Regions from separate parts of the Microbacterium sp. OR16 genome, predicted to be linked through region 2. Evidence: predicted binding sites of a transcription regulator. Region 2 holds the regulator's gene; each other region holds the start of a gene.

Region 1 (7,726 bases), 710 kb from region 2:
CCTCGTGCTTGTCCTTCCGGGACTTCAGATGCCCGAGGGTGCCGTAGAGCTTGCCGGCGGCGTTGTCGCGGACGGCGCACGTGTTGATGATGACGATGTCGGCCTCGTCGCCGGCATCAGCCCGCACGTACCCTGCGCTCTCGAGCGAGCCGGAGAGACGCTCGGAGTCGTGCACGTTCATCTGGCAGCCGAAGGTGCGCAGCTCGTAGGAGCGACGGCGCCCATCGGCGGCGATCGCCGCGTCGGAGAGCGCGATGATCGTCGGTTCGGAGGAGAGAGAAGACATGATGCGTCCATTCTACGAGCCGCCCGGCCTGGTGGCTGAGCGGCCCGTAGAGCGGATGCTCAGTCGGAGTCGACGAACCGGACGCCCGAGGGCCGCATGCCGGGGCGGGTCGCCGCACGACGCACGCCGACCTCGCTCAGAGCTGTGCGAGCGGCGTCCATCGCGACCGATCCGCCGTAGCCGCGACGGGCGAGCTGCCCGTGAAGCCGGCGCAGGGCGGTGTCGTACTCGAGGCGGCTCATGCCGGATGCCTTGCTGCGGGCGAACTCCAGTGCACGCTCGGCATCGTCGTCGGGCAGCTCTGCGAGTGCGTCGTCGACGATGTCGCGCGGGATGCCGCGCTGCGCGAGCGATCGAGCCAGGGCGATGCGGCCCTGTCCCTTTCGCTCGGAGCCCGAGGTCACCAGCAGCGACGCCAGCGTGTGATCGTCGAGATAGCTGCGGCGGAGGAACTCATCGATCACGTCTTCGATCGCGTCGCGATCGAGGCCGTTCTCGCGCAGAACCGATCGCGCTTCCGAGACCGACAGCTGCTTGGCGCGGAGCTTGCGCACCAGGGTCTCCTCGGCGCGCTGACGGATCTCGTCGGCGTCGGGTTCGACCGGCGCTGGCTCGTCATGGGCGTCGCCCGGATCGTCGAATCGCACGCCGGCCGGCGCGGGCGCGGCCCTCACGGAGTCCGTGGCAGGGCCGACGCCACGCGCGCCAACGAAGAGCGGGATCACCGGCGCGAGCTTGTCAGCGGATGACATGACTCACCACGGTTGTTGAGCGACGTCGAAACACGTCAGCGGATGACATCAGGCCGGACGACGCTCGGCGAGCTCGTCGACGGTGGCCTCGGCCTTGACGCCGACGCCCAGCTTCTGCTTGATCTGCGTCTCGATCGCCATGGCGATGTCGTCGTTCTTGATCAGGAAGTTGCGGGCGTTCTCCTTGCCCTGCCCGAGCTGATCGCCGTCGTAGGTGTACCAGGAGCCCGACTTCTTGACGATGCCGTGCTCGACGCCGAAGTCGATGAGGCTGCCCTCGCGCGAGATGCCTACGCCGTAGAGGATGTCGAATTCGGCCTGCTTGAAGGGCGGGGCCATCTTGTTCTTGACGACCTTGACGCGGGTGCGGTTTCCGACCGCTTCGGTGCCGTCCTTCAGCGTCTCGATTCGACGGATGTCGAGGCGGACCGAGGCGTAGAACTTCAGCGCCTTACCACCGGCCGTCGTCTCCGGAGAACCGAAGAACACACCGATCTTCTCGCGCAGCTGGTTGATGAAGATGGCGGTGGTCTTCGTCTGGTTCAGCCCACCGGTCAGCTTTCGCAGTGCCTGCGACATGAGTCGGGCCTGCAAACCCACGTGCGAGTCGCCCATCTCGCCCTTGATCTCCGCCTCGGGAACGAGGGCGGCGACGGAGTCGATGACGACGAGGTCGATCGCGCCCGAGCGGATCAGCATGTCGGCGATCTCGAGCGCCTGCTCACCCGTGTCGGGCTGCGAGACGAGCAGCTGATCGATGTCGACGCCGAGCTTGCGCGCGTACTCGGGGTCGAGCGCGTGCTCGGCGTCGATGAACGCGGCGATGCCGCCCGCGCGTTGCGCGTTGGCGATCGCGTGCAGCGTGAGCGTGGTCTTACCAGACGACTCGGGACCGTAGATCTCGATGATGCGTCCGCGCGGCAGACCTCCGATGCCCAGGGCGACGTCGAGGGCGATCGACCCGGTCTGGATGACCTCGACGGGAGCGCGCTCGTCGCTGCCCAGTCGCATGATCGAACCCTTGCCGAACTGACGCTCGATGTGCGCGAGCGCGGAGTCCAGGGCCTTCTCGCGGTCGTCGGTTGATGGCATGACGTGCTCCTCTGTATCTCGAAGTTCTGCCGCCTGTAGGCTGTCGCGGCCGTTCCGGATGGAGTGACTCTGCGACAAGGCGTATGGCTCAGTGCCACATCCCTCACCGTACGAGCAGCCACCGACATTGGTTCGGCGACAGCGTCTGATGTGGAGAAGATGACCTCAAGACCACTTGTGCAGAACACTACGCGGACATCGAACACATCTTCGACGACACGCCGAAAGCGAACCGCGGAGTTTCGTTCAGCGCTCGCGGGGATCCAGGCGCCCGACGCCGTAGCGACGCGTCGCGGGAACGTCGGTCTCGTCGCACAGCGCGAGCCAGATGTCGCGCGGGGGAACACCGGCATCCAGCGCCTCGCGCGCCGTCCTGCCGAGCGACCCGAGGATCAGGTCGTGCACAAGAGAGTCCGCGCGGCCGCCGAACTCATCGGCGACCGCGCGGAGGAACTCGCTTCGTCTCATGGGAGTCGCTGCAGCGTCAGTGCAGCGACAGCTCGGGCTCGACCTCGGCGACGAGGTCGTCTGGCACCACATCCGGGAACGGGCTGAGGCCCTCGAGCACGGAGATGCGGTCACCCACTTCGCGCATGATCGTCGAGATCGGCACATCGAGCGCTTCGGCGACCGATGCGAGGATCTCGCTCGACGCCTCCTTCTGACCGCGCTCGACCTCGCTCAGGTAGCCGAGGGCCACTGAGGCCTTGCTCGCGACCTGTCGCAGGGTGCGCCCCTTCTGCAGGCGGAAGTCCCGCAGCACATCGCCGATTTCCTGTCTGACGAGGATCATCGGAACCTCCTCTCCTTCGCGCCACCCGGAACCTGCTCCGAGGGAATCGCCAGTCTAACCCGACCGGGTGTCGTTGAATCTACTGTTTCTCGCTGTGTTTGAGTTGTGAGTGAACGACTTGTCACACAGGGAGGAACGCCGGCGCGCGAGGCGCTATTCCCGCACGGCGTCCAGCGCCGCCGCGATGGCCGCCGCGGTCGCCTGGGCGCGGATCTCGGCGCGCGTCCCCATGAACAGATGCGGGATGCTCCTTGCGCCCGTCGGGGTGACGACGCCGATGTGCACGGTGCCCACCGGCTGGCCGTCGGGCGAGTCGGGCCCGGCGATGCCCGTGGTCGCCATGCCGACGTCCGCGGGGCGCGCATCGACGGCCACAGCCCGCCGCACGCCCTCGGCCATCTGCACGGCGACGTCCGGATGCACCGCACCATGCTCGACGAGCAGACCGGCGTCCACGCCGAGCAGGGTGTGTTTGACCGGCGTGGCATAGGCGACCACGCCGCCCAGCAGCGTCGCGGACGCACCGGGGACCGACACGATCTCGGAGGCGACTGCTCCGCCGGTGAGCGACTCGGCCACGCCCAGCGTCCAGCCGCGCTCGCGCAGAGCGGCGACCAGCAGCTCGGCGTCGGTCATCCGGCCCTCCGACGACCGCGCACCTGTGCCACGACGTAGTCGATGCCGCTCGCGACGGTGAGCACGAGCGCCAGGATCATCAGCACCTGCGTGACCACGACCCAGGCCGTCTGACCGACCAGGCCGTGCAGCGGCAGCAGCGCCCAGCTCAGGGCGATGCCCTGGACGACGGTCTTGATCTTTCCCATCCAGGCCGCGGCGACCACGTGCTCGTGCACGAGAGTGAAGCGGTGGATGGTGATCGCCCACTCCCTGATCAGGATCACGACGATGATCCACCAGGGAACCTCGCCGAGGATCGCCAGCCCGAGGAAGCCCGCACCTGTCAGCAGCTTGTCTGCGATCGGGTCCCACAGCTTGCCGAAGTCGCTGACGATGTCGTACCTGCGGGCGAGGTAGCCGTCGACCCAGTCGGTCGATATGGCCAGCACGAACAGCACGGCGGCCACCCAGCGCATGACGATGTCGTCGGCGCCGAATGTGCCTGCGATGAGCAGGAGCACGAAGAAGACGACCGCGAGAGGGATGCGCGCGACCGTGATCGCGTTGGGGAGCTGCCGGGGAATCGCCATCAGTCGCGCCCCGTCAGGCCCCAGGCGTCCTCGTCGCCGTCGTCATCACTCTCCACCACCGGCAGCCCTTCGAACTGCCGGGCCACCGGGTCGTGGCCGTACTGGTCGGCGGAGGCGGACGCGCTCGCGGCCGGCGCGGCCGGCGCGGCCGGTGCCGGCGCGTCCTCGCCGCGCAGCTTCGCGAGCACACCGGGAAGCTGCTCGGATGTCACCAGCACATCGCGGGCCTTGGATCCCTCGGATGGGCCGACGATCTCGCGCGACTCGAGCAGATCCATGAGACGACCGGCCTTCGCGAAGCCGACGCGCAGCTTGCGCTGCAGCATCGAGGTCGAGCCGAACTGCGACGACACGATCAGCTCGGCGGCGGCGAGCAGCAGCTCGAGGTCGTCGCCGATGTCCTCGTCGACCTCCTTCTTGCGCGCCTCGGCAGACTCCTGCACGTCGGGCCGGTACTCCGGGCGCGCCTGCTGAGTGACGTGCTTGACGACCGCCGAGATCTCGGCCTCGTCGACCCAGGCGCCCTGCAGACGGAACGGCTTCGACGAGCCCATCGGCGAGAAGAGCGCGTCTCCCTGGCCGATGAGCTTGTCAGCACCCGGTGCGTCGAGGATGACCCGGCTGTCGGTCACGCTCGTCACGGCGAACGCGAGTCTGGAGGGCACGTTCGCCTTGATCAGGCCCGTGACCACGTCGACGCTGGGGCGCTGCGTGGCGAGCACGAGGTGGATGCCAGACGCGCGGGCCAGCTGCGTGATGCGCACGATCGAGTCCTCGACGTCACGCGGGGCGACCATCATCAGATCGGCCAGCTCGTCGACCACGACCAGCAGGTACGGATAGGGCTTGAGCACGCGCTCGCTGCCCGGCGGAACCTGCACCTCGCCGGCGCGGACGGCCTTGTTGAAGTCGTCGATGTGGCGGTACCCGAACGACGCCAGATCGTCGTAGCGCATGTCCATCTCCTTCACGACCCACTGCAGCGCTTCCGCCGCCTTCTTGGGGTTCGTGATGATGGGCGTGATCAGGTGCGGCACACCGGCGTAGCTGGTCAGCTCCACCCGCTTGGGGTCGATCAGCACCATGCGCACATCGGCGGGGCGGGCGCGCATGAGCAGGCTCGTGATCATCGAGTTCACGAAGCTGGACTTTCCCGACCCCGTCGAACCGGCCACGAGCAGGTGCGGCATCTTGGCCAGGTTCGCCACGACGATGTTGCCGCCCACGTCCTTGCCGACGCCGATGGTCAGCGGATGCGTGCTCTTCTGCGCGGCGCTCGAACGCAGCACGTCGCCGAGCGCGACGGTCTCCTTATCGACGTTGGGGATCTCGATGCCGATGGCACTCTTGCCGGGGATGGGCGACAGGATGCGCACGTCGTTCGATGCGACCGCATAGGCGAAGTTGTTGCTCAGCTGCAGGATCTTCTCGACCTTGACGCCGTGACCGACCTCGACCTCGTACTGCGTGACCGTCGGTCCGCGTGAGAAACCGGTGACCTTGGCGTCGACCTTGAACTGCTCGAGCACGCTGGTGATCTGCTCGATCGTGCGGTCGGTGGCATCCGAGCGCACCACCGGCGGCGGTCCCGACTTCAGCACCGCCGTCGAGGGCAGCACGTACGGAGCCGCTGGCGCCTGCAGCCCCTTCTCCCCCGGTCCGTCGGTGCCGAAGCCGTCGAGCCCTGGCAGCTCACCGGTGGATCCGGAGTCGTCGAGCAGCGCCGTCGTGTTCTGCTCACCGAGCATCCCGGTGAGGGCGCTGACGTCGGAGAGCACCTCGGTCGCCGCATCCGCCCCGCCGTGCGCGGGCTCGTCGTCGACGATGACCGCCTGGTCGTATGCGGTCTTCTGGGCGGGCTCGTCGAAGAGAGCCGTGATGGCCTGGGAGTCGACGTCGTCGTCCGGCGTCTCCTCCCGCCCGCTCTTGTTGCGGCGCCACCACGGCAGCGCGTCGTCGTTCTCCGCGTGGTCAGCGGCGCCCGCCTCCTCGGCGGTCTGGCGCAGGGGGCGCTCGGCGCCGAACATCCACGCGTACAGATCGCCCAGTCGCTCGCCGATGCGGTTCGGCGGCGTCTTGGTGAGGATCAGGATGCTGAGGACGGCCAGCATCGCGAGGACGATGTACGCGACGACCGGGGTCAGGAAGGCCAGCGGCTCACCGAGCATCCAGCCGAAGAGGCCACCGGCGGCGCTGAGCTCGGGCATCCCGTCGCGCGGCTGCGGCCGGACGATCGCGCCGGTCGCCCCGGTCGTGCCCGATGCGACATGCAGGATGCCGGCGAGCGAGAGCACGAAGAGCCCGAAGCCGATCCCGATCCGGCCGTTGTCGTGCACCGACGACGGATGCCGGAACAGCCAGCCCGCGAGAAGAAGCAGCAGCACGGGAAGCACGAACGCGACCCGGCCGACCAGCAGCCCCCAGGTGAAGGCGCTGACGTTCTGCGCGATCACGTCGCCGATGAAGAACCACTCGACCACGCCGCCGACGATGGCGAAGAGCACCAGCAGCAGCGGGAAGCCGTCGCGCCGCTGGTCCTTCTCGAGGTTCTCGGGTCCGAACGCGCGGAACAGACCGCCCACGCCGTGCGCGAGCCCCAGCCACATGCGCACTCCGAGCGGCGGCCGCTCGGCGTCGTCGATGTACTTCTTCGGAGCCGGAGCGGCTTTCGCGCTCGATCGGGCCGTCGTCTGCCGCTTCGGGCGAGACGAGCTCGCGCTCTCGGACGCGCGCTCGGACTTGGTGGTGCTCCTGGCCATGTCATCCACGGTACGGCCGACGGCGGACAACGGCCCGCAGTGACGCGGCTTTGCGCGGTATCAGGCCTCGATCACGAGGGGCACGATCATCGGGCGGCGGCGCAGCTTCTGGTTGACCCAGCGACCGATCGTGCGACGGATGATCTGCGAGAGCGCGTGGTTGTCGCGCACGCCGTTGCTCGCCGCCTCTTCGAGGGCGGCGACGATCTTCGGCGTGATGTCGTCGAACACGCGGTCTTCCTCCGCGACGCCGCGCGCATGGATCTCGGGGCCCGAGATGATGCGTCCAGTCGAGGAGTCCACGACGACGATGACGGAGACGAAGCCCTCTTCGCCGAGGATCCGGCGATCCTTCAGGTCTGCGTCGGTGATGCCGCCGACCGTCGATCCGTCGACGTACACGAAGCCGATGTCGAGCTGCCCCGCGACCCGCGCCTCGCCGTCGCGGAGGTCGATGATGGTGCCGTTGCCCCCGACGATCGTGCGCTCCTCGGGGATGCCGGTGTCCTGCGCGAGCTTGGCGTTCGCGATCAGGTGGCGGTACTCACCGTGCACGGGCAGCACGTTCTTCGGCTTCAGGATGTTGTAGCAGTAGATCAGCTCACCGGCCGCAGCGTGTCCCGAGACGTGCACCTTCGCGTTGGCCTTGTGCACGACGTCGGCGCCGAGCTTGGTGAGCCCGTCGATGACGCGGTAGACGGCGTTCTCGTTGCCCGGGATCAGGCTCGAGGCGAGGATGACGGTGTCGCCCTCACCGGGCTCGATCGCGTGGTCGAGATTCGCCATGCGGCTGAGCACGGCCATCGGCTCACCCTGCGAGCCGGTGGACATGTAGA
Region 2 (7,726 bases):
CGGCTACACGCTCATCCCGTTGAAGCTGTACTTCTCCGACGGTCGAGCCAAGGTCGAGATCGCCCTGGCGAAGGGCAAGAAGGAGTACGACAAGCGTCAGACGCTGCGCGAGCGTCAGGACACCCGCGAAGCCGAGCGGGCGATGCGCCTGCGCAATCGCGTGGGCGAATAGCCCACAGACACGCTCGCGCCGGCCCCTTCGACGGGCTCAGGGACCCAGCCGGGGCTCAGGCACCCAGCCGGGGCTCGAATCCGAAGGTGCGGCCAAGGAAACGCAGCTCCGCCTCGAGCGAGGCGACGATCGTCTCCGCGGCGCGGAAGCCGTGCCCCTCGCCCTCGAAGAGCAGGTACTCGTGCGGCACGCCGCGCGCGGCCAGCGCGTCGCGGATCGCTTCCGACTGCGACGGGGGCACGACTCGGTCGTCCGAACCCTGCTGCAGCAGCACCGGCACGTCGATCCGGTCGGCGTGCGAGAGCGGCGACCGCTCGATGTACACGCTCTCGGCCTCGGGCAGGGGACCCACCAGGCCGTCGAGGTAATGCGCCTCGAAGTCGTGGGTCTCGGCGGCCAGCATCCGCAGATCTGCTACTCCGTAGCGGGAGATGCCCGCTGCGAAGGTGCCGCCTCGCACCAGGGCGCACAGCACCGTCCACCCGCCGGCTGATCCGCCGCGGATGGCGATGCGGGCAGGGTCGGCGAGCCCGGCATCGGCCATGCCCTGCGCGGCGGCGATGACGTCGTCGACATCGACGACGCCCCACTGCCCGTCCAGACGCTCGCGGTAGGCGCGGCCGTAGCCGGTCGATCCGCCGTAGTTCACGTCGAGCACGCCGATGCCGCGGCTGGTCCAGTACGCGTACGCGGTGGATGCCGCCCCCGAGACGTGCGCGGTGGGGCCGCCGTGCACCATGACGATGTACGGCGGCAGCTCGCCGTCGGGCGTGGAGGCGTCGGGGCTGGTGGGCCGGTAGTCGAACGCGTGCACCGGTCCGTGCGGGCCGTCGAAGGTCACCGGGCGGGCACGGGGAACCCAGACGGGATCCGCCTCGGCACCGCCGGTCACCGTCGTGATCGTGCCGTCGTCGAGGTCGACGCACCACAGCCCCGCCCCGACCGTCCGGCCCGCGCCCGAGATGAGCACCCGCGATCCCTGCGCGTCGTCGATGCTCGCGCCGGCCGTGATCGGCAGGGTGAGCAGCTCGACGACCTCGCCGTCGGGCGAGATGAGCACGATTTCGTCGGATCCGTTCGTGCGCACGGCGACGACGCGGCCGTCGTCGAGAGGCTGGTACCAGCGGTTGCCGAGCACCCACAGCCCGCCGCCGGTGTCGGCGTCGGCCAGGCAGAACGGCTCGGTCGTCGCCGGCGGGGTGGGCGCGGGCGGCGGCGCGACGTCCACGACGTGTGCGAGGTGCAGGTTCCAGCGTCCGGTGGCGTCGTCGGCGTACAGCAGCCGGTCGTCCGAGAGCCATTCCGGCTGCACGGGCGCCCGGCTCGGGACTCCGGCATCCCAGCCCGACTCGAGATGCATGACCGAGACGATCGCCCGCTCCCACGGCATGTGCTCGGCGTTCCACTGCACGTACGCCAGCTGCTTCCCGTCGGGCGAGAGCGCCGGATGTGCGACGAAGCCGTTCACCGAGACGAGCGTCCGCACGGCGGACTCGTCGTCGGCCGCCGTGCCGTCGAGCGGGATCTCGACGATCGCGCGCACATGCGGATCGGGTCGCAGGTCCTCGCGCACCGCGAGCAGCCGGCCGTGCTGCAGCCGCAGGCCGCCGTACGCGGGGCCGGCCGCGGTCAGCGGCTCGGGGGCGCCGCCGCGCGGCATCCGGTGGATGCGCTGGTCGCCGCCGTGCACGAAGTACAGCGTGCCCTCGGCGTCGGCCGTCCACGCTCCGCCGCCGTACTCGTGCACGCGCGAACGCGCGTTCCACGGCGCGGGCAGGATCTCGTCGCCGCTCGAACTGCGCACCGTCACCCTGCCGCCCTCGGCGGGAACGGATTCGCCCCACCACACCTCGTCGCCGACGAAGCGGGCTCCGTCGATGCGGGGGGATGCCTGCGCGATCATCTGCGCGGTGAACGGTGAGGGCCACGAGCCGTACGGTGCGGTCATGGATCCGAGCCTAGCCAGACTCGCAGGTGACACACGGCGTCACACAGTGTGCGCCGCGCCGAGCCGCTGTCCTACCGTCTGAGGACGCCCCGCCGCACCGGTCCCGAAGGAGAATCGCCATGACCAGCGTCCCGTTCTCCTTCGAGCTGTACCCGCCGCGCACCGCCGAGAGCACGCGCGCCCTGCACGACACGATCGACCGCCTCGCCGAGGCGGGGCCTGACTTCATCTCGGTCACCTACGGCGCAGGAGGGTCGACCGGCGGCCGCTCGCTCGACGTGCTGCGATACATCCGCACGCACACCGACACCGAACCGCTCGCGCATCTCACCTGTGTGGGCAACACCTATGCGGGCGCCACCCGTCTGATCCGCGAGTTCCTCGATGCCGGCGTGCTGAGCTTCCTCGCGCTGCGCGGCGACCCGCCGGCTGGCCAGAGCGAAGACGACGTGTTCCTCGGCGACCTCGAGAGCTCGGCGCAGCTCGTGCAGCTGATCGACCGCGTACAGGCCGAGCGCGCGCCGTACGAGGAGTCGCCGGTGCGCGGCAACCCCGGAGCCGTACGGGTCGCACCGCGCCGCAAGGTGAACATCGCCGTCGCCGCCTTCCCCAACGGCCACCCGCGCTCGGCCTACAGCAGCCAGCACGTCGACGCGCTGCTGGCCAAGCAGGCCGCCGGGGCGACCGTCGCGATCACGCAGCTGTTCTTCCACCCCGACCATTACCTCGCGTTCGTCGAGCGTGCGCGCCGCGCCGGCGTGACGATCCCGATCCTCCCGGGCATCATGCCGATCACCTCGCCCGCGCGCCTGGCGCGCGTGCTCGAACTGACCGGCGAGGAGCTTCCGAGCGAGCTCGCAATCGAGCTCGAGATCGAGCCGACCACCGAGGGACGCCGCCGGGTCGGCATCCGCTGGGCGGCCGACCTCATCCGCGCCGTCGTCGACGGCGGCGCACCCGGTGTGCACCTGTACGCGTTCAACCAGCACGAGACCGTGCTCGACGTCCTCCACTCCGCCGGGGTCATCCCCGCGCTCTCCGCAGCATCGAAAGGAACCTCATGACCGCTTTCCCCGCAGGGACGATCCTCGGCTACCCGCGCATCGGGCGTCGTCGCGAGCTGAAGAAGGCCGTCGAGTCCTTCTGGGCCGGCCGCTCCGATCAGGCGGAACTCGAGCGCACCGCCGCCGAGCTGCGCGCGACGACGCGTGCCCGCCTCGCGGAGCTGGGCCTCGGCCGCGATGACTCGTCGATCCCCGAGTCGTTCTCGTTCTACGACCAGGTGCTCGATACCGCCGTCACGGTCGGCGCCATCCCCACGCGCTTCGACGACCTCCGCGACGAGGACGGCACGATCGGACTCTCCGCCTACTTCACCGTCGCACGCGGCGAGGGCGAGCGCGCACCGCTCGAGATGACCAAGTGGTTCGACTCGAACTACCACTACCTCGTCCCCGAGATCGGCCCCGAGACGACCTTCTCGCTCGCCAGCGAGCACCTCGTCCAGCAGGTCGCCGAAGCCGCCGCCGCCGGATACGTCACCCGCCCGGTGATCGTCGGTCCGGTCACCCTCCTCGCGCTGGCGAAGGCGTCGGACGACGCGCCGGAGGGCTTCGAGCCGCTCAGCCGACTCGCCGACGTGCTGCCGGTCTACACCGAGCTTCTGGCGAAGCTCAAGGCCGCCGGCGCCCAATGGGTGCAGCTCGACGAGCCGGCGCTGGTCAGCGAATCGCTGCCGGTCGACACCGCGACCCTCGCTGACGCGGCAGCCCGCGCGCTCGCGGTGCTGGGCGGTGCGAGCGAGCGCCCGCAGATCTTCGTCGCCGCCCCGTACGCGGCGCTCGGCGCGACACTCGACGTGCTGGCCGCCGCACCTGTCGAGGCGATCGGCATCGACCTGGTGCGTGGCGAGGTGCCGGCAGCGCTCCCCGCGCTCGAGGGCAAGACGCTCGTCGGCGGAGTGATCGACGGGCACAACATCTGGCGCGGCGACCTCGATGCCGCGTTCGCGAAGCTGGAGGCGCTGCGCGACCTCGGAGCGGCTGCGCTGTCGGCATCCACCTCGACCTCGCTGCTGCACGTCCCCCACGACGTCGACGACGAGACGGCCCTGGACGCCCGTCTGGTCTCCTGGCTCGCCTTCGCCGACCAGAAGGTCGGACAGGTCGTCACCCTCGCGCAGGGTCTCGAGCGCGGGCGGGATGCCATCGCTGCCGCGCTCGAGGCGGCGTCGGCCGCCCTCGCCGACCGGCGCGACGCCCCCGGCGTGCGCGACGGCGCTGTGCGCGGGCATGAGGTCGCCGAGACCGAGTTCTCACGCGTGTCGTACGCCGAGCGCGAGAGCGCGCAGCAGGCGCTGAACCTGCCCGCCCTTCCACTCACCACGATCGGGTCGTTCCCGCAGACCGGCGACATCCGCCGCGCTCGCGCCCAGTTCCTGCGGGGGGAGCTTCCCGCAGAGGACTACGACGACTTCCTGCGTCGCGAGATCGATCAGGTCGTCGCGCTGCAGGAGGAGCTGGGCCTCGACGTGCTCGTGCACGGTGAGCCCGAGCGCAACGACATGGTGCAGTACTTCGCAGAGCACCTCGACGGATTCGCCGTGACCGAGCACGGCTGGGTGCAGTCGTACGGTTCGCGCGCCACCAGGCCCTCGATCCTGTGGGGCGATGTGTCGCGCCCCGCGCCGATCACGGTGTCGTGGGCGTCGTACGCGCAGTCCCTGAGCGTCAAGCCGGTCAAGGGCATGCTGACCGGCCCGGTCACGATCCTCGCGTGGTCGTTCGTGCGCGACGACCAGCCGCTCGGCCAGACCGCCAACCAGGTCGCGCTCGCACTGCGTGACGAGATCACCGATCTCGAGGCCGCTGGGATCGCCATCATCCAGGTCGACGAGCCGGCGCTGCGCGAGCTGCTTCCGCTGAAGGCGGCGGACCAGGCGGACTACCTCGACTGGTCGGTGCGCTCGTTCCGGCTGGCGACCGGCGGCGCCGCAGCGGGTACGCAGATCCACACCCACCTCTGCTACTCGGAGTTCGGCGTCGTGATCGACGCGATTCGCGCGCTCGATGCCGACGTGACCTCGATCGAGGCGGCCCGCAGCCGCATGGAGGTCGTCGCCGACATCGCCCGCTTCGGATTCGACCATGGGGTGGGCCCTGGGGTCTACGACATCCACTCGCCGCGCGTGCCCAGCGTCGAGGAGATCGAGGCGCTGCTGCGCCGCGCCGTCGACGAGCTGCCGCTGCGGCAGCTGTGGGTCAACCCCGACTGCGGTTTGAAGACCCGCGCGTACGAGGAGACCGTGCAGTCTCTGCGCAACATCGTCGAGGCCACCCGACGCGTCCGGGAGGACGTTTCGGCCGCCGTCTGAGACGCGTTCACGACGAAGAGGCGCCCCTTCCCATCGGAAGGGGCGCCTCTTCGTCGTGTGCGCGATCAGACCGCGCGAAGCACCGCGACGACCTTGCCGAGCACGACGGCCTCGTCGCCGAGGATGGGTTCGAACGCCGAGTTGCGGGGGAGGAGCCAGGTGTGACCGTCGCGGCGGCGGAACGTCTTCACCGTCGCCTCACCATCGATCATGGCCGCGACGATCTCGCCGTTCTCGGCGTTGTTCTGCGTGCGCACGACGACCCAGTCCCCGTCGCAGATCGCCGCGTCGATCATCGACTCGCCGTTGACCTTGAGCATGAACAGGTCGCCCTTGCCGACCAGCTGCCTGGGAAGCGGGAAGATCTCCTCCACCTGCTGGTCGGCGGTGATCGGCACTCCGGCGGCGATCTGCCCGACGAGCGGCACGAGTGCCGCGTCGCCCACCGCGGGAGCGGTGTCGGCCGGGTTCTCGGCACCGCTGCCGGGGAGATCGATCAGAACCTCCATGGCGCGGGTCTTGCCGGGATCACGGCGCAGGTAGCCGCTGAGCTCGAGCTGCCCGAGCTGGTGCGTCACGCTGGAGAGCGACTTGAGACCGACGGCGTCGCCGATCTCGCGCATGCTCGGCGGGTAGCCGTGGCGCGCGATCGAGCTCTGGATCACCTCGAGGATGGCCATCTGCTTCGGGCTGAGGCTCTTGCGCCGACGCGTGCGGGGAGCCTCGGCTGCGGTCTCAGGGGTGTCGCTCATGGGTGCTCCTTCATGCCCTCACACGGTGCGGATCCGCGTCATCGCGGGGATCCGATTCGAATGTCGGTGGCCCATGGTGGGCTGACTTCATCGAAACCGTATCCGAGTTCTCTCGCGAAACGGAAGATCTGTTCGAGCGTGTCGCGCATCCAGCGGCCTTCGATTCGAAGAATCCTTGACAGATGTTCGATATCGAAGATAGATTCGGAACGTAGCTTCGCATCCGGCGTCCCCGGCCGGATGCCGGATGCGAAAGCTGCACCACCTCCGCCTGACGGCGGTGAGAGTGAAGAGGAGCATCACATGAGCACGATCAGCATCCAGGCCCCCCTGACCGTCCCGGTCGCGGCCGCTGCGCGGCGTTCTGTCCCGACCCGGCTGCGTCTCACCGCGCGCGGTCGCCGTCTGCTCGCCACCCTCGCCGCAGCGCCCGTCATCGCCGGCATCACCGTCTCGCTGCTGGCGGGCGGCTCGGCCCTCGCCTCCGGTGAGAGCGACCCCGTCGCCTTCGAGACCGTGACGGTGCTGCCCGGCGACACGCTGTGGTCGATCGCGGCTGAGGCCGCCCCCGCCTCCGACCCCCGCGAGGTCATCGACGACATCAGGCGTCTCAACAACCTGAGCTCGGGCATGATCCAGGTCGGCGCGTCGATCGCGATCCCGACCGAGTACGCCGACTGATCGCGCCGACTGAGGGCGCACTTCGCCCGAGGCCACTCGGCCTGGGCGGACGGGCGAGGGTGCACCGTCATCCGCGGCGGCGTCCGTCGTGCGCGGCCTACGATGGAGCATGTGACATCCCTCGATGAGCTGCCCCTCCGCGCCGACCTGCGCGGGCTCACGCCGTACGGTGCCCCGCAGGTGCCGCTTCCTGTCGCTCTGAACGTCAACGAGAACACGCATCCGGTTCCCGACGAGGTCGCCAGCGACATCCTCGACGACATCGCGCTTGCACTGCGAGACGTCAATCGCTACCCCGACCGTGAGTTCACCTCGCTGCGCGAGGCGTTCGCGGAGTACCTCGGCCACGGGCTCGCCGCCGAGCAGATCTGGGCGGGCAACGGCTCGAACGAGGTGCTGCAGCACATCATGCAGGCGTTCGCCGGCCCAGGCCGGACGGCGTTCGGATTCGCGCCCACCTACTCGATGTACCCGCTGATCACGCAGGGCACCGGTGCGCACTGGATCGCCGGCACGCGGCACGACGACTTCACCATCGACCCGGATGACGCCGCACGGCAGGTCGCCGACGTCGACCCCGACGTCGTCATCCTCTGCACGCCGAACAACCCGACGGGAACGCCGCTCGGGCTCGAGGTCATCGAGGCGGTGTACGAGGCGGCACGCGGCGTCGTCATCGTCGATGAGGCCTACCAGGAGTTCGCCCCGCACGACGCGCCGTCCGCGCTCACGCTGCTCGACGGGCGTCCTCGGCTCGCGGTATCGCGCACGATGAGCAAAGCCTTCGCGTTCGCCGGTGC
Region 3 (7,726 bases), 730 kb from region 2:
TCGGGGTCGGCCAGCGCGGTGCGCACACTCGCGGTGGCAAGCTCGAAGCCGTCGGCTGCCGTGCCCAGCAGCTCCTGCAGCATCGCGAGCTGCAGGACCTCGCCGTCGAGATCGAGCTCGATCCAGCCGTAGAGCTCGGCGATGTGCTCCGAACCCGCGTTGGTGAGAACGTCATGGATCTCGATATCGGCGTTCAGTCCCGGGTTGACCTTGCGGAACAGCTTCATGATCGCCGTGTCGTCGAAGCGCAGCGACGAGTTCGACTGCTCGCCGGTGAGGGGCGAGGAGCGCAGCTCGGAGTCGAGCGCCGGGCTGGCCGCCACACGTCGGAAGCGCAGCCCCCCGACGTCCGCCCGTCCGCTCGGCTCGGCGGCGATGAAGCCGCGCAGCCAGAGCGCCATGGCATCGCGGTCGTGAACCGCGTCGTAGAGGTGGCGCTCGCGCCCCTCGAACTCGATGGCGCCGACGTAGGCGTGGCTGTGCCGGTCGTCGAATTCGTCGTATGCCGACAGCGGCACCTGGTACAGCTCGGTGCCGCCCTCGTCGTCGGCGTACTCGACGGTGATGAGCAGCACGCGCACGGCGGGATCCCGCCCGGCATCCGTCAGCTCGCCGAGCTGCCTCACCGCCGTGACGTGGAACGGGCGTCCCTTGCCGCCGAACCACCGCGTGCGAACCAGGTACCCCTCCAGAAGAGAATGATCGATCAGGTTCACAGCAGCCCCTCCTCAGACTCCTCCGCCGGCGCATGCAGCTGGAACCAGTAGAAGCCGTGCCCGGCCAGCGTCAGCAGGTACGGCCACTCGCCGATGCGCGGGAACGGCACCCCGCCGACCAGTTCGACCGGGACCATCCCCTCGAAACGCCGCAGATCCAGCTCGACCGGCTGCGGGAACTGCGACAGGTTGTTCACGCACAGGATGACGTCGACCGAGCCGTCATCGTTGGTGTGCTCGCGCGTGTACGACAGCACCGACGGGTTCGAGCCGCCGAGGTCGTTGAAGCTGCCCAGGCCGAATGCCGGATGCCGCTTGCGCGCGTGCACCATCTGCCGCGTCCAGTGCAGGAGCGACGAGCGATCCTCCTGCTGCGCCTCGACGTTCACCGCGAGGTAGCCGTAGACGGGGTCCTGCACGACAGGCTTGCTGAGCTTGCCGGGGTTCGCGGACGAGAAGCCGGCGTTGCGGTCGCTGGTCCACTGCATCGGGGTCCGCACCCCGTCACGGTCACCGAGCCAGATGTTGTCGCCCATGCCGATCTCGTCGCCGTAGTACAGCACCGGCGAGCCGGGCAGCGACAGCAGCAGGGCGGTGAACAGCTCGATGCGGTCGATGTCGTTCTCGAGCAGCGGAGCGAGTCGTCGACGGATGCCGATGTTGGCCTTCATCCGCGGATCCTGCGCGTACTCGTTCCACATGTAGTCGCGGTCTTCGTCGGTGACCATCTCGAGCGTCAGCTCGTCGTGGTTGCGCAGGAAGATGCCCCACTGGCATCCGGCGGGGATTGTGGGGGTGTCGGCGAGGATCTCGCTGATCGGGTAGCGCGATTCGCGGCGAACGGCCATGAAGATGCGCGGCATCACCGGGAAGTGGAAGCACATGTGGCATTCGTCGCCGCCCACCTCGGGGTCGCCGAAGTAGTCGACCACATCGGCCGGCCACTGGTTCGCCTCGGCCAGCAGCACCCGGCCAGGGTAGTTCTCGTCGACGAAGCGGCGCACCTTCTTGAGGAACTCGTGGGTCTCGGGCAGGTTCTCGCCGTTGGTGCCCGGCCGCTCGTAGAGGTACGGAACGGCGTCGAGGCGGAACCCGTCCAGCCCCATGTCGAGCCAGAACCGCATGGCGTCGAGCATCGCCTCGTGCACCTTCGGATTGTCGAAGTTGAGGTCGGGCTGGTGGCTGAAGAAGCGGTGCCAGAAGTACTGCTTGCGCACCGGGTCCCACGTCCAGTTGCTCGGCTCGGTGTCGACGAAGATGATCCGCGCATCCTCGTAGAGCTGGTCGGTGTCGCTCCACACGTAGAAGTCGCCGTAGGGGCCGTCGGGGTCGCTGCGGCTGGCCTGGAACCACGGATGCTCGTCGCTCGTGTGATTCATGACGAAGTCGATGATCACCTTGATGTCGCGCGCGTGTGCGGCGTCGAGGAACTCCTGGAAGTCGTCGGTGGTGCCCAGATCGGACTGCACGCCGGTGTAGTCGGCGACGTCGTAGCCGCCGTCGCGCAGCGGTGAGGGGAAGAACGGCGGGATCCACAGGCAGTCGACGCCCAGCCACTGCAGGTAGTCGAGTTTGTCGATGAGGCCGCGGAAATCGCCGACGCCATCGCCGTCGCCGTCTTTGAACGAGCGCACGAGCACCTCGTAGAACACCGCTGTCTTGAACCACTCGGGCGCGGGGCTGCCCGGGGTGTCGGGGAACGGCTCCTGTGTGAGCACAGGGATCGAGGCGGTGTACGGGGCGGGTTCGGCGGTCATGCGGGCTCCCTCACCATCGGATTGCGTCCGAGCATGCGCCCAACCTGTCACACGAGACCGGCGCTGGCTAGGGTCTTGTGCACCTCTTGACCTGCGTCGGCCGACGTGCAAGGAGAGCTGAGTACTCAGCGGCCCCCGGGAGGTCCGATCAGCAGCAGGATGCTGAAGATCGCGACGATGGCGACCAGGATCAGCACGGCGAGCACCCAGGGGCGGCGCAGGAACCAGCGCATGGTGCGGTCGTACCAGGTGCGGTCGCGCGGGTCGTCTGTCTCGGTGAGACGCCACTGCCCCTCGAGGCGCCCGCTGCGGTGCAGCCAGATCTCGGCAGGGATGGTGGCGTAGGGCACGATCGCGCTGGCGATCGCGGTGGCGGCGACGCCGGGGTGCCAGCGCTGGTTGAATGCGAGCAGCACCGCGGTGGCGCCGTAGGCGAGGAAGACGAAGCCGTGGATGCCGCCGCCGATCGTGACGAGCACCGACGGCTGCCCGACGGCGCGCAGGATGAGGGCGCTGATGAGCAGGGTCCAGGTGATCGCCTCGGCGATCGCGAGCACGCGGAACAGGCGGGCGGGGGTGGTGAACACGGTTCTCCTCGGGTGGCTGTGCTTCCACGGTAGGTGAGCGCGGCTATGCGGATGCCCGAGATGCCCGCCATCGCGGGCGCGAACGGCGAAAGATCAATCGAAAGGCTGATACGCAGCCCACCGCCCCCAGACGCTCGGCAGCCACCGCCTCAGACCCCACGACTCTCAGCAGCCACCACCGCACTCAGACCCTTCACCACCGCATTCAGACCCTTCACCACCGCACTCGGACCACCCACCACCGCACTCAGACCCTTCGCCGCCGCACTCAGCAGCCACCACCGCATTCAGAAGGGAGGCTCGGTGAAGGTGACGGTGTTCGGAGGGGGCGGCCGGTCGACATAGGTGCGCCCGGTGGGACTCGTCCATTCCAGAAGCCCGTCGCCGAGCTGAACGACATGCCACGGCGTCTGATGCTTCAAGACATGATGTCGTCGGCATAGAGCGGCGAGATTCCCCTCGCTGGTCTCGCCGCCGAAGGCGGCATCGAGGGTGTGATCGAGGTCGCTGTCGCGAGCCGGCATCCCGCATCCGGGGAAGCGGCACCGCTCATCGCGCGACCGCAGCCTGCGGCGCAGGGATTCCGGAGGCCGGTACCTGTCGACGGACAGCACTCCTCCGTTCACCGGGTGCGTGAGGACCCGATCCCAGCCGGCGGCGGCTCCGGCCAGGGCCCTCGCGGAAGCGAGATCCATCGGAGCCCGGCCCGAGAGCTCTGCGGCGGGTCCGTCCGCGCTCATGAGCGTCGTGACGGGCACGGTGACCGCGACCTGCGCCTTGATCGATGCGAGCAGTGCGCCGACGGTGTCATGACCGGCGGGAGCGCCGGTCAGCAGCAGATCCGCCGCGAGATCGAAGCGTCGCTGCCCGAGCGTGCGCGGGTCGGTCGCGGCCGACGCCTCCGAAGCCGACGCCTCCGAAGCCGACGCCTCCGAAGCCGACGCCTCCGAAGCCGACGCCTCCGAAGCCGACGCCTCCGAAGCCGACTGCATCGGGGCGAAGCCGGCATCGCGAGAAGCGAGCTCCTTCGCCATCTGAGTCAACCGGTCATGCGCGCCGTGGATCAGAACCGACGGACCGTACACATGCAGCTCGGACATGGCATCCGGGCCGTCCGTGACCCATACGTCACGACGCCCGCGCGCATCCTCGTGTCGCTCATCGAGCGTGCGCGACTGATACTGCTGGGCGATCCGCTCGGCGATCACTCGCACGCGGTTCGGCGACTCGTCCTGCGCGAACTCCAGCACGCGCGCGGCGTAGGCGGCACGCGCATCGTCGCCGTCGATGTGCGAGCCGGCGTCGACGATCACTCGCGCGTGCCCTGCCGTGATCAGCCCAGCGCCCTGCGCGTGCCACACCTGCGGGAACCGCTCGACCAGCACCTCCGCCGCGACCATGCGCCGCTGCACAGTGCGGTCGCTCACGCGCAGCGCCGTCGCGAGTTCGGCGGCCACGGTGCGCAGCGTGAGATCGGAGTCGTCGAGGCCGGCGCCCTTCTCCGCGATCGACATCGCCAGACGATTCGCCAGGGCGAACAGTCCGTCTCTTGCGGCCAGCACGCCCTGCAGCGTCTTCTCGACGGCCTGCAGCGACGACACCACGGCGCTGAGGTTCGCCATGTCCTCCTTCGTCGCCGCCGTCATTCCGTTCATATCTCGAGTATCCATGTGGCCACCGACATTCGAACGTGTGATCGCCCGGGAGAACCACCCACCTGATCACGCACGCATAACGAACCCATCTCTTCCGGCGTGAGCGGATGGGAGAGGCACGTCGCCGCACCGACGCCCCTCCACATCATTCGGCTGACCCGGCCGCCGCGTCAGCGCCCGGTATCCGCCGACGTCGGACCGCACTCCACCGCGTCGCGTCGCGAGGTCGGCGCGACACCGGCATCCTGTAGCGTGTCGGCCATGACCGGTCGTGATGCCGCCGCCGTACCCCCGCCGACCGCCAGGACGGGAGCCGTAGCGGCGTTCGGCCGGGACCACGAGAGCGCCACCGCACCGGCCACCCGCAAGCAGGTCGTCTCGTGGGCGATGTGGGACTGGGCGATGCAGCCGTTCAACACGGTCATCCTCACCTTCGTCTGGATCGCGCTGTACCTGACCTCGCGGATGTTCCTCGAGCCGTCGGTGCGCGAATCCGGTCTGCTGGCCGACGGCTCGTACATGAACTGCAACAGCTCGCAGTACGCGGCGTCCGAGTACTGCCACGGGCTCACCGACCTGTCGGAGTGGTGGGGATGGGCCAACTTCGCCGCGGGCATCCTGATCCTGCTGCTCGCGCCGGTGCTCGGGCAGCAGGCCGACGCGCGCGGCAGCAAGAAGAAGTGGGTCATCGGGGCGACGATCGCGATCGCTCTCGTTCAGTTCTCGCTCTTCTTCGTCGAAGCCGATCCGAAGTTCTTCTGGTTCGGCGCATTCGCCGTCGCGATCGCCGCCGTGGTCAGCGAGATCGGCAACGTCAGCTATTACGCGATGCTCTCGGAGGTGTCGACGCCGAAGAACGTCGGCCGCGTGTCCGGCCTCGGCTGGGGCCTCGGCTACATCGGCGGCGTCGTCGCGCTGATCGTGTGCATCCCGGTGCCCTTCCTCGTCGGGCAGGACAACGCGCTGTCGTTCAAGCTCGTCGCCGTCATCTGCGCCGTATGGACGATCGTCTTCTCGATCCCGATGTTCCGCAACGTGCCCGAGTCGCCTTCGTACGACACCGCCGAGAGGGTGGGCTTCTTCCGCTCGTACGTCGTGCTGGGCCGCAGCATCGCCGAGCTGTTCCGCACCAACCGCCCGACGTTCTGGTTCATGCTCGCCGCGGCCGTCTACCGCGACGGCCTCGCCGGGGTGTTCGCGTTCGGCGCGGTGCTCGCCGCACAGGGCTTCGGCTTCTCGTTCCTCGAGGTGATCGTGTTCGGACTCGCCGCGAACCTCGTCGCGGGCGTCTCGACACTCCTCGCCGGGCGCATCGACGACGCCATCGGTCCGCGACGGCTCATCATCTTCGCCCTCTCCGGCCTGGTCGTGATGGCGTTCGTCGTCTACGCACTGCGCGACTACGGCACCATCGTGTTCTGGATCTGCGGTCTGCTGCTGTGCGCCTTCGTCGGCCCGACCCAGGCATCCAGCCGCAGCCTGCTCACGCGCCTCACCCCGCCGAGCCAGCAGGGCGCCATCTTCGGTCTCTACGCGACCACCGGCCGGGTGGCGTCGTTCCTGTCGCCGCTGGCGTGGTCGCTCTTCCTCGCCTGGTTCGGCGGGATCGTCTACGGCGTGCTCGGCATCGCCGTGGTGCTGCTGGTCGGCCTGGTGCTGCTGCTGTGCGTGCGGTTCCCGAAGGACGTCGGGGCCTGACCGGACGCCCCGACGTCGGGGCCTGACCGGACGCCCGCCGACAGGTCCTGATCCCGGGCGCTCCGGCGCCTAGCCGGATGCCGGCCTGCGGCGCAAGGGTCGCACGGGCCGGGGCATCCGTCCGCAGAATGGTCATCCCGACCCTCACCGACAGGAGCGATATGACCACGCACCGATTCGACGTGCATCCGTGGGGCGTCGGCTGGTCATGCCTGCGCAACACCGGCTGGGAGGACCGTGGCCAGTCGCACCGCGAGTCGGTCTTCTCACTGTCGAACGGACACATCGGATGGCGCGGCACCCTCGACGAGGGGGATCCCAGCGCGGCGGCGGGCAGCTACCTCAACGGCGTCTTCGAAGAGCATCCGATGCCCTACGCCGAAGACGGCTACGGATACCCCGAGCACGGCCAGACCGTCATGCACGTGCCCGACGGCAAGGTCATCCGACTGATCGTCGACGATGAGCCGTTCGACATCCGCACCGGCGAGCTCGCCGAGCATCGGCAGCTGCTCGATGTGCGCACCGGCATCCTGCACCGCACGGCCACCTGGACGTCGCCCGCCGGCCGCACCGTGACCATCGCATCGCAGCGCATGGTGTCGTTCACCCACCGCTCGATCGCCGCGGTGAGGTACGAGGTGACCGCCGAAGACGCCGCCGTCGACGTGACGCTCCTCTCGGAGATCGTCGCCGACGAGCCGCTGCCCGAGGTGCACTCCGACCCGAGGGTGATGGATGCCCTGCGCGACCCCTTCGAGCCGGTGGCCCACCACGGCGCCGGCGGTCGGGCCACCCTCGTGCAGCGCACCAGGCGCAGCCGGATCGCGGTGGCCGTCGCGGCCGATCATCGCGTCAGCATCTCATCGCGGGGTGCCGCGCCCGAGCCGCACACCGAGGTCACGGCAGACCTCGCGCGAACCGCCGTGCGCGCCCGGATCGAGCCGGGCGAGAGCGTCGCCCTGGTGAAGTGCGTGGGCCATGAGTGGTCACCCGATCTCGACGATGTCGCGCTGCAGGATCGTGCCGAGGCGGCGGTCGAGACGGCCATGAAGCTCGGCTGGGACGAGCTCGTCGACGAACAGCGCCGGTATCTCGACGAGTTCTGGACCCGAGCCGACGTCACGGTCGACGGTGACGAGAGACTGCAGCAGAGCGCTCGGTTCTCGCTGTTCCAGGTGCTGCAGTCCGCCGCACGCGCCGAGGTGCGATCGATCCCAGGCAAAGGGCTCACCGGCGTCGGATACGAAGGCCACACCTTCTGGGATGCCGAGACGTTCGTGCTGCCGGTGCTCACCTACACCGCACCGTCC
Region 4 (7,726 bases), 1.1 Mb from region 2:
GCCGCGCTTCCGACCGGGACTGACGTCGGCTCATATCCGCAGCACGCCGTCGCGGCGGCGACGCCGCTCGTGAAGGGTGGACAGTCTCGGCGTACGCCACTTCTGCTCGGCGTCCCACCAGGCCGGTCCGCGGATCTGCGGGAGGCCGCCGTTCATGCGGATCTCCCACCCAGACTGCCCGAGCGGTGATGCCACCAGCAGAGCGGCACGCCGTTGTCGGTATGCGTCGGGCCGCCCCGGGCGTGCTCGACGACGTGGTGGATCTCGCACCAGGTCGCCGGGACATGGCATCCGGGAATCAGGCATTCCCGATCTCTGGCGACGATCGCCCGGCGCTGGTGAACCGTGAACACCCGGTCGGTGGTCGTGATCCCCACGATGCGGCCTTCGTCGAACAGCACGCGCTGCACGGCTCCGGTGCAGGCGGTGTGGGTCGCCACGTGCAGCGGAACGGCGGTCTCGGATCCGGGCAGGGTCGCCCAGCCGGTGCCGACTGCCAGATCTGCGGCGTCGACGTGCACCACCAGAGTCGGGGCTGCACCGCCGAGCGAGGGCATCTCGCTGTGTCGGGCGGCGATGCCGAGAGCGGCGGCGAGCGCATCGTGTCGCTTCTGCGCAGGCGTGCGCGGATCGATCACGTTGCGAGGGTCGGTGTTGAACTCGTCGTCGCTGGAGGGGTCGTCGTCGAAGGTGAAGCGGACGCCGGTGTCGGGAGCACCGCCGACCTTCGGGTTGTTGTAGGCATCGTCGATGAGCTGGAACTGCGCAGCCAGCTCAGGGGTGAGGCCTCCCCGCACGGGGTGGAGACCGTCGCGCACCCGGCCGATCGTGAACCCTCGGCGCGCCTGCGCGCGCTCGTCTGACGGCTCGGCGCCGTCTGGGTCGAGGGCGATGGCGAGTGCGGCCGCGAACTGCTTCAGGTCGTCCGCCGATGCTCGCGGCGCCTGCCCCCGATCACCGTGATCACCGTGATCGGCATCGTCGTGGTCGCCGGGGAGGTCGTCGCCGCAGGCGAACGCGGCGAGGTTCGCGTCGGCCCACATCCGCTGCTCGACCGTGATCCGATCCCGCCCACGCTCCAGCGGCGCGACGGACGCGAGCAGACCTGCGACGCCGACCGCACCGTCGAGCAGCGCCTCACGCAGGGCGGGCCAGCGGGCCGGCATCCGCTCCCCCGACACCAGACTCGTCTCACGCTGCACGGCCTCCGCCGCCCGGATGATCCGCGCTGCGGAGGACGCGTCGACCAGTGCCGCCCGTCGCAGCATCTCGTTCATGCCGCGGCAGCCGAACCGATGCCCGAACTCGGTGTCGGCGGTCGCGACGGTCTCGACGATGCCCGCATCTGCCAGCCGCGAGATCTCACCCAACCCCGCGAGCGCTTCCGCGCGCTGCGCATCCGACAGCCCCGCAAGCGCATCGCCCGACAGCAGATCACGCAGGTCGGCGGCGACCTGAGCGAGAGCATCGGCGGGGCTGTTCATACCTCCATTCTGGCGAGGGCCACCGACATTCGAGGGCTCGGTTTCCCCAGATCAGAAAAACTTTTCGGAGAGAGCAGCGGACACCCGCCCGGCCACGCGAGACTTGCCTTCCAGCACGAGACAGTGCTCCGCGCGGGCCGTCTCGTGCTGGAACAGAAGTCTCGCGGATGGCGGCGGAACACCGAGGGGTCAGCCCCGCAGCGCCAGCACGAAGGGCAGCACCTCGCTCGCCCCGGCACGGCGCAGCTCGCGGGCAGCGACCGTGAGCGTCCAGCGACTGTCGGCCTGGTCGTCGACGAGCAGCACAGGCCCCTCCGGCACGGCGAGCCCATCGGCGCTGAAGCGCTCCCAGAGACCGGCGAGACGGAACACGCTGTTGCCGCCCGGCTCACCGCTCGGCCCGCCGTTCGCGAAGTCGAGCGCTCCGACATACGGCAGCCGCCCGATATCGGCGATCCCCCTGGCCAGCGAGTCGACGAGCAGCGGCTTCGATCGCGACGGCATCGCGACGACAGCCACGGGGCGCCGCTCCCAGCCCCAGCCGGCAAGCACCCGTACGCACGCGTCGAGCATCTGAGGGGTCACCTCGGCATCCGCGACTCCGACGGCGAAGATCTGCCGCAGCGTTCCTCCCCAGCCGAGGTCGGTGAGTCTCGCCAGGGCGCGCCCCTCCCCCGCCTGCTCGCCGGCGGGAATGCGCCCCTTCACCGGCACGCCGACACGGTCGCCGCCGGTGGGCCACTGCTTGCGCGGCTCGATCGGCACGCCCACGCGATCGAGGGCTCCGGATGCCGCCGCGCCCGCATCCGAGCCGATCTCGGACGGAAACCATGTGCCGGCGCAGTTGTCGCAGCGACCACATGGGGCTGCCGTGGCGTCGTCGAGTGAGCGCTGCAGAAACTCCATGCGACAGCCGTCGGTCTGCTGATACTCGATCATGTGCTGCTGCTCGGCGCGACGCTCGGCGGCGATGCGCTCGTACCGCTCGGAGTCGTACACCCACGGCTGACCGGTCGCGACCCAGCCGCCCTGCACCCGCCGCACTGCGCCGTCGACATCGAGCACCTTCAGCAGCAGCTCGAGAGGCGTGCGTCGGATGTCGACGATCGCCTCGAGCGCCGGAGTCGACAGCGGCTGATCGCCCAGCGCCGCGATCACGCGCTCGGCGCGCTCGCGATCAGGCATCGACGCGGTGGCGAAGTAGTGCCAGATGTCGCGATCCTCCACTCCCGGCAGCAGCAGCACGTCGGCACTGTCGCTGGCGCGGCCGGCGCGGCCGACCTGCTGGTAGTACGCGACGGGTGACGACGGGGCGCCGAGGTGCACGACGAACCCGAGGTCGGGCTTGTCGAAGCCCATGCCGAGCGCGCTGGTCGCCACGAGCGCCTTGACCTCGTTGCGCTTGAGCATCCCCTCCGATTCCTCGCGCTCGTCGGCATCCGTCTGGCCCGTGTACGCACGCACCTCGTGCCCCTGTTCGCGCAGCAGCCGGGCGGTGTCGACCGCCGCCGACACCGTGAGCGCGTAGATGATGCCCGATCCGGGCAGATCGTTCAGATGGCTGAGCAGCCAGGCCAGCCGCTGCGCCGACCCGGGCAGCTGCAGCACGCCGAGGCGGAGGGATGCCCGGGCCAGTGGCCCGCGGATCGTCAGAACCCCGGCATCAGCCGGCGAGGTGCCGCCGAGCTGCTCGGCCACGTCGGCGACGACCCGACTGTTCGCCGTCGCCGTCGTCGCCAGCACGGGGACGCCGGCAGGCATCTCGGCGATCAGCTCGCGCAGGCGCCGGTAGTCGGGGCGGAAGTCGTGCCCCCAGTCGCTGATGCAGTGCGCCTCGTCGACCACGAGCATCCCGATTCGCCGCACCAGCGCAGGCAGCTGGTTCTCGCGGAAGGCGGGGTTGTTGAGCCGCTCGGGCGAGACGAGCAGCACGTCGACTTCATCGCGGTCGAGCCTGGCGATCACCTCGGCCCATTCATGCGCGTTCGTCGAGTTGATCGCCACCGCCCGCACACCGGCTCGCTCGGCCGCCGCGATCTGGTCACGCATCAGCGCGAGCAGCGGCGAGACGAGCACGGTCGGTCCCGCGCCCTGCCGGCGCAGCAGCAGCGTCGCGACGAAGTACACCGCCGACTTGCCCCACCCGGTGCGCTGCACCACGAGCGCCCGGCGGTGCTCGGCGACCAGCGCCTCGATTGCCTCGTACTGCCCGTCGTGGAACGTCGCGTCGGGCCGTCCGACGAGCTCGCGCAGCGCTGCGAGCGCGGCATCGCGGATGTCGGTCGAGGTCGATGAGGCCATGCATCCACTCTGCCGCACCCCGCCGACACCACGGCGAGCCCGCAAGCACATCCCAGGGCATCCGCCCGTCGCCTACCGTAGAGACATGATCAGCCGCGAACTGGCCGTGACCCTGCGCGAGAACGGTCTCGTCTGGCATCCGGCCAGCGGCGACCGGTTCGCGCTCGATCTGCCCGTAGACATCGAGCTCGAGGCCGAGGCCGACATCTTCACCGTCAGCGAGATGACGATCGAGGCGCGCGCGACACCCTCGGGTACGGATCTCGCCTTCAACGGCACGACCGAATGGGCCCTCGACGCCGTGCAGCTGACGGAGGCCGTGTGGCTGCCGCGCGAGGATCAGCTGCGCGAGCTGCTGCGCGGCACGTTCCGCTCACTGCAGCGGCTGACCGACGCCTTCGTCGTAGAGATAGAGATCACCGGAGAGCGCCTGCGCTTCGAGCATCCGGAACCCGCCGAAGCATACGGACAGGCTCTGCTCGCCCTGCTGCGCCGCGCTCGCTGACACCTGCCTTGATCGCCCGACTCCCGCATGCGAGAATTACCAAACGAACGGTCAGTAAACCGATGGAGTCGATGATGACCAGTCCCGCAGACCTCTCCCTCGTGCACGATGCACCCTCCGAACAAGAACGGCGCTTCGACGAGCTGGTCGAGAACGAGCAGCGCATCGAGCCCCGCGACTGGATGCCCGAGGCGTACCGCAAGACGCTGATCCGGCAGATCTCGCAGCACGCGCACTCCGAGATCATCGGCATGCAGCCCGAGGGCAACTGGATCACCCGCGCGCCCAGCCTCAAGCGCAAGGCCATCCTGATCGCGAAGGTGCAGGACGAAGCGGGTCACGGGCTCTACCTCTACTCGGCCGCGCAGACCCTCGGCACCACGCGCGAGGAGATGATGCGCCAGCTGATCGAGGGCAAGGCGAAGTACTCATCGATCTTCAACTACCCCACCCCCACATGGGCCGATATGGGCGCCATCGGCTGGCTGGTCGACGGCGCCGCGATCGTCAATCAGGTGCCGCTGTGTCGCGCGTCGTACGGCCCGTACGGGCGGGCGATGGTTCGCATCTGCAAAGAGGAGTCGTTCCACCAGCGGCAGGGATTCGAGATTCTGCTGGCGCTCATGCAGGGCACCGACGAGCAGCGCCAGATGGCGCAGGATGCCGTGAACCGATGGTACTGGCCGAGCCTGGCCATGTTCGGCCCGCCGGATGACCAGTCGCCGAACTCGGCGCAGTCGATGAAGTGGAAGATCAAGCGCTTCTCGAACGACGACCTGCGTCAGCGCTTCGTCGGGATGCTCGTGCCGCAGGCCGAGATCCTCGGGATCACACTGCCCGACCCCGACTTGAGGTGGAACGACGAGACCCAGCGGTACGACATGGGCGAGATCGACTGGGACGAGTTCTTCGACGTGCTGAAGGGCAACGGCCCGTGCAACGCCGAACGCCTCGAGCGCCGCCGCACGGCGCACGAGGAGGGCGCGTGGGTGCGCGAGGCCGCCGCGGAGTACGCCCGCAAGCGCGCGCTGCGAGAGGAGGTGGCGTCATGACCGATCAGACCGCCTGGCCCCTCTGGGAGGTGTTCGTGCGCGCGAACCGCGGACTCAGCCATGTGCACGTCGGATCGCTCGTGGCTCCGGATGCCGAGATGGCCGTGCGCAACGCCCGCGACCTCTACACCCGCCGCGGCGAGGGAGTGTCGATCTGGGTGGTGCCGTCGGATGCCATCACGACCAGCGATCCGGATGCCAAGGAGGCCTTCTTCGAGAGCTCGGAGGGGAAGAACTACCGGCACGCCACGTACTACACGGCGTCGGAGGGGGTGCCGCACCTGTGAGCGCCGACGTCCACACCCCGGTCGTTGAGCACCCTTCGACTCGCTTCGCTCGCTCAGGAACCGCGCCCCAGCCCGTCGAAACGCCCACGCCTCCCCACGACGACGTTCACGTCTCCGTAGAAGAACGGCACCTGGCATCCGAACTCGCCGGCGGCGAGAATCGCGCCCCCTCGGCCGACGTGGCCGAGTACGCCCTCTGGCTGGGCGACGACGCGCTCATCCTCTCGCAGCAGCTCGGCGCGTGGATCTCACGCGCCCCCGAACTGGAGGAGGACGTCGCGCTCGGTAACATCGCCCTCGACCTGCTGGGGCACGCGCGCTCGCTGCTGCGCTACGCCGGCTCATGGGACGGACGCAGCGAGGACGATCTGGCGTTCTTCCGCGATGAGCCGGAGTTCCGCAGCTCATGGCTGGTCGAGCAGCCCAACGGCGACTTCGCCCAGACCATCGCGAGGCAGCTGATCGCCTCGACGTACATGTACGAGCTGTACTCGGCATTGCGCGGGTCGACGGATGAGACCTTCGCCGCGATCGCCGCGAAATCGCTCAAAGAGGTCGACTACCACCGCGACCACGCCGTGCAATGGGTGCTGCGTCTCGCCGGCGGCACCGAGCTCTCGCGCGGCAAGATGATCCGCGCGCTGACGGACGTGTGGCCGTACGTCGACGAGCTGTTCCGCGATGAGCCGCTGATCGACCGCCTCGAAGGAGTCGCGGTGCGGCCGTCGACGCTGCGCGCCGGCTTCGACGCCGTGGTCGAGACCGTGTTCGCCGAGGCCGGCCTGATGACGCCCGATGCGAAGGCATCCCGCGCCGGCGGCCGCCGCGGCTCGCACGCCACCCCATTCGGTCACCTGCTCGCCGAGATGCAGGTGCTCGCCCGGCGGCATCCGGGGGCGACATGGTGACCCTTCGACAGGCTCAGGGCCCCAGGGATGCCCAGGGGCCCAGGGGGGCTCGGGGTCCCGGGGTGGCCCAGGAACCCGGGGAAGCTCAGGGGCCGGGGCAGGTTCAGCGCCCCACTCACCGCGCCATTCGCGCGCGGGAGGTCGCGGCCGCGGTCGCCGACCCTGAGATCCCCGTGCTCACCATCGCCGACCTCGGCGTGCTGCGCGACGTGCGGCTCGATGGCGAGCGCGTCACGGTCGACATCACTCCCACCTACTCCGGATGCCCGGCGATGGACGCCATCCGCGACGACATCGTCCTCGCGCTCACCGCCGACGGCTTCGCCGACGTGGAGGTGCGCCTCGTGCTCTCGCCCGCTTGGACGACGGACTGGATGAGCGACGACGGAAAGCGCAAGCTCGTCGAGTACGGCATCGCCCCGCCGTCGGGCCGGGCGGTCCATCGCCAGGGGCCCATCCGCGTGACCCTCGCGGTGAAGTGCCCCCGGTGCGGATCGCTCGACACCCGCGAGATCTCACGCTTCGGTTCAACGTCGTGCAAGTCGCTGTACGAATGCCGCGCCTGCCTGGAGCCGTTCGACCACTTCAAGGTGATCTGATGGAGGCGATCTGATGCCGCTGTTCCGGATGCCCGTCGCCGCCACCCGCGACGAGAATGCTACGCCGCTCTCCGCCGACCGGCACCGCGCACGGTTCCACACACTCACCGTCTCAGACGTGCGCCGCCTCACCGATGACGCCATCGAGGTGACCTTCGCCGTCCCGGCCGATCTCGCCGACGAGTACGCCTACCTGCCGGGCCAGTACGTCGCGCTGCGGGTGGAGCTGGAGGGCACCGAGGTGCGCCGTTCGTACTCGCTGTGCCGCCCACCCGCACCCGTGCGCGACGGCGCCACCAGCCTCAGCATCGCGGTGAAGCGCGACGAGGGCGGTCTGTTCTCGACCTGGGCGCAGACCGAGCTGACTCCCGGATTCCAGATCGACGTGATGAGCCCGCAGGGCACCTTCACCTCAGGACTCGACGAACTGGAGGGCACGCACGTCGTCGGCATCGCCGCGGGCTCGGGCATCACGCCGATGATGGCACTCGCGCGCACCCTGCTCGCGGCATCCGACACGACGCGCTTCACCCTGCTGTACACGAATCGGTCTACCAGCGACGTGATGTTCCTCGAAGATCTCGCCGAGC

Evidence for each region. Region 2 encodes LexA, which represses DNA repair genes until DNA is damaged. Its sites were predicted from a motif close to TCGAACANNTGTTCGA; they were not measured.
Region 1: recA (recombinase RecA) is a predicted target of LexA. The motif match lies at 2,329-2,344, and genes of this name have one in related genera.
Region 3: V2S05_RS09285 (DUF222 domain-containing protein) is a predicted target of LexA. The motif match lies at 4,745-4,760, and genes of this name have one in related genera.
Region 4: V2S05_RS00160 (DUF222 domain-containing protein) is a predicted target of LexA. The motif match lies at 1,537-1,552, and genes of this name have one in related genera.

What each region holds. Positions count from the first base shown of each region.
Region 1 is NZ_JAZEXK010000001.1:462,347-470,072, reverse strand. Features, by position in the region: gene miaB (tRNA (N6-isopentenyl adenosine(37)-C2)-methylthiotransferase MiaB) at 1-286, opposite strand, end outside; gene V2S05_RS02245 (regulatory protein RecX) at 346-1,038, opposite strand; gene recA (recombinase RecA) at 1,087-2,130, opposite strand; gene V2S05_RS02235 (DUF3046 domain-containing protein) at 2,377-2,598, opposite strand; gene V2S05_RS02230 (helix-turn-helix domain-containing protein) at 2,615-2,923, opposite strand; gene V2S05_RS02225 (CinA family protein) at 3,077-3,559, opposite strand; gene pgsA (CDP-diacylglycerol--glycerol-3-phosphate 3-phosphatidyltransferase) at 3,556-4,131, opposite strand; gene V2S05_RS02215 (DNA translocase FtsK) at 4,131-6,890, opposite strand; gene V2S05_RS02210 (ribonuclease J) at 6,951-7,726, opposite strand, start outside.
Region 2 is NZ_JAZEXK010000001.1:1,176,153-1,183,878, reverse strand. Features, by position in the region: gene smpB (SsrA-binding protein SmpB) at 1-172, shown strand, start outside; gene V2S05_RS05730 (prolyl oligopeptidase family serine peptidase) at 228-2,120, opposite strand; gene V2S05_RS05725 (methylenetetrahydrofolate reductase) at 2,240-3,184, shown strand; gene metE (5-methyltetrahydropteroyltriglutamate--homocysteine S-methyltransferase) at 3,181-5,493, shown strand; gene lexA (transcriptional repressor LexA) at 5,559-6,245, opposite strand; gene V2S05_RS05710 (LysM peptidoglycan-binding domain-containing protein) at 6,549-6,926, shown strand; gene V2S05_RS05705 (histidinol-phosphate transaminase) at 7,029-7,726, shown strand, end outside.
Region 3 is NZ_JAZEXK010000001.1:1,901,324-1,909,049, forward strand. Features, by position in the region: gene V2S05_RS09270 (maltokinase N-terminal cap-like domain-containing protein) at 1-716, opposite strand, end outside; gene treS (maltose alpha-D-glucosyltransferase) at 713-2,473, opposite strand; gene V2S05_RS09280 (DUF3817 domain-containing protein) at 2,599-3,060, opposite strand; gene V2S05_RS09285 (DUF222 domain-containing protein) at 3,348-4,715, opposite strand; gene V2S05_RS09290 (MFS transporter) at 4,977-6,413, shown strand; gene V2S05_RS09295 (glycoside hydrolase family 65 protein) at 6,575-7,726, shown strand, end outside.
Region 4 is NZ_JAZEXK010000001.1:28,371-36,096, reverse strand. Features, by position in the region: gene V2S05_RS00170 (GrpB family protein) at 1-23, shown strand, start outside; gene V2S05_RS00165 (hypothetical protein) at 31-156, opposite strand; gene V2S05_RS00160 (DUF222 domain-containing protein) at 153-1,484, opposite strand; gene V2S05_RS00155 (RecQ family ATP-dependent DNA helicase) at 1,674-3,785, opposite strand; gene V2S05_RS00150 (pilus assembly protein CpaE) at 3,871-4,290, shown strand; gene paaA (1,2-phenylacetyl-CoA epoxidase subunit PaaA) at 4,365-5,342, shown strand; gene paaB (1,2-phenylacetyl-CoA epoxidase subunit PaaB) at 5,339-5,629, shown strand; gene paaC (1,2-phenylacetyl-CoA epoxidase subunit PaaC) at 5,761-6,537, shown strand; gene paaD (1,2-phenylacetyl-CoA epoxidase subunit PaaD) at 6,600-7,136, shown strand; gene paaE (1,2-phenylacetyl-CoA epoxidase subunit PaaE) at 7,165-7,726, shown strand, end outside.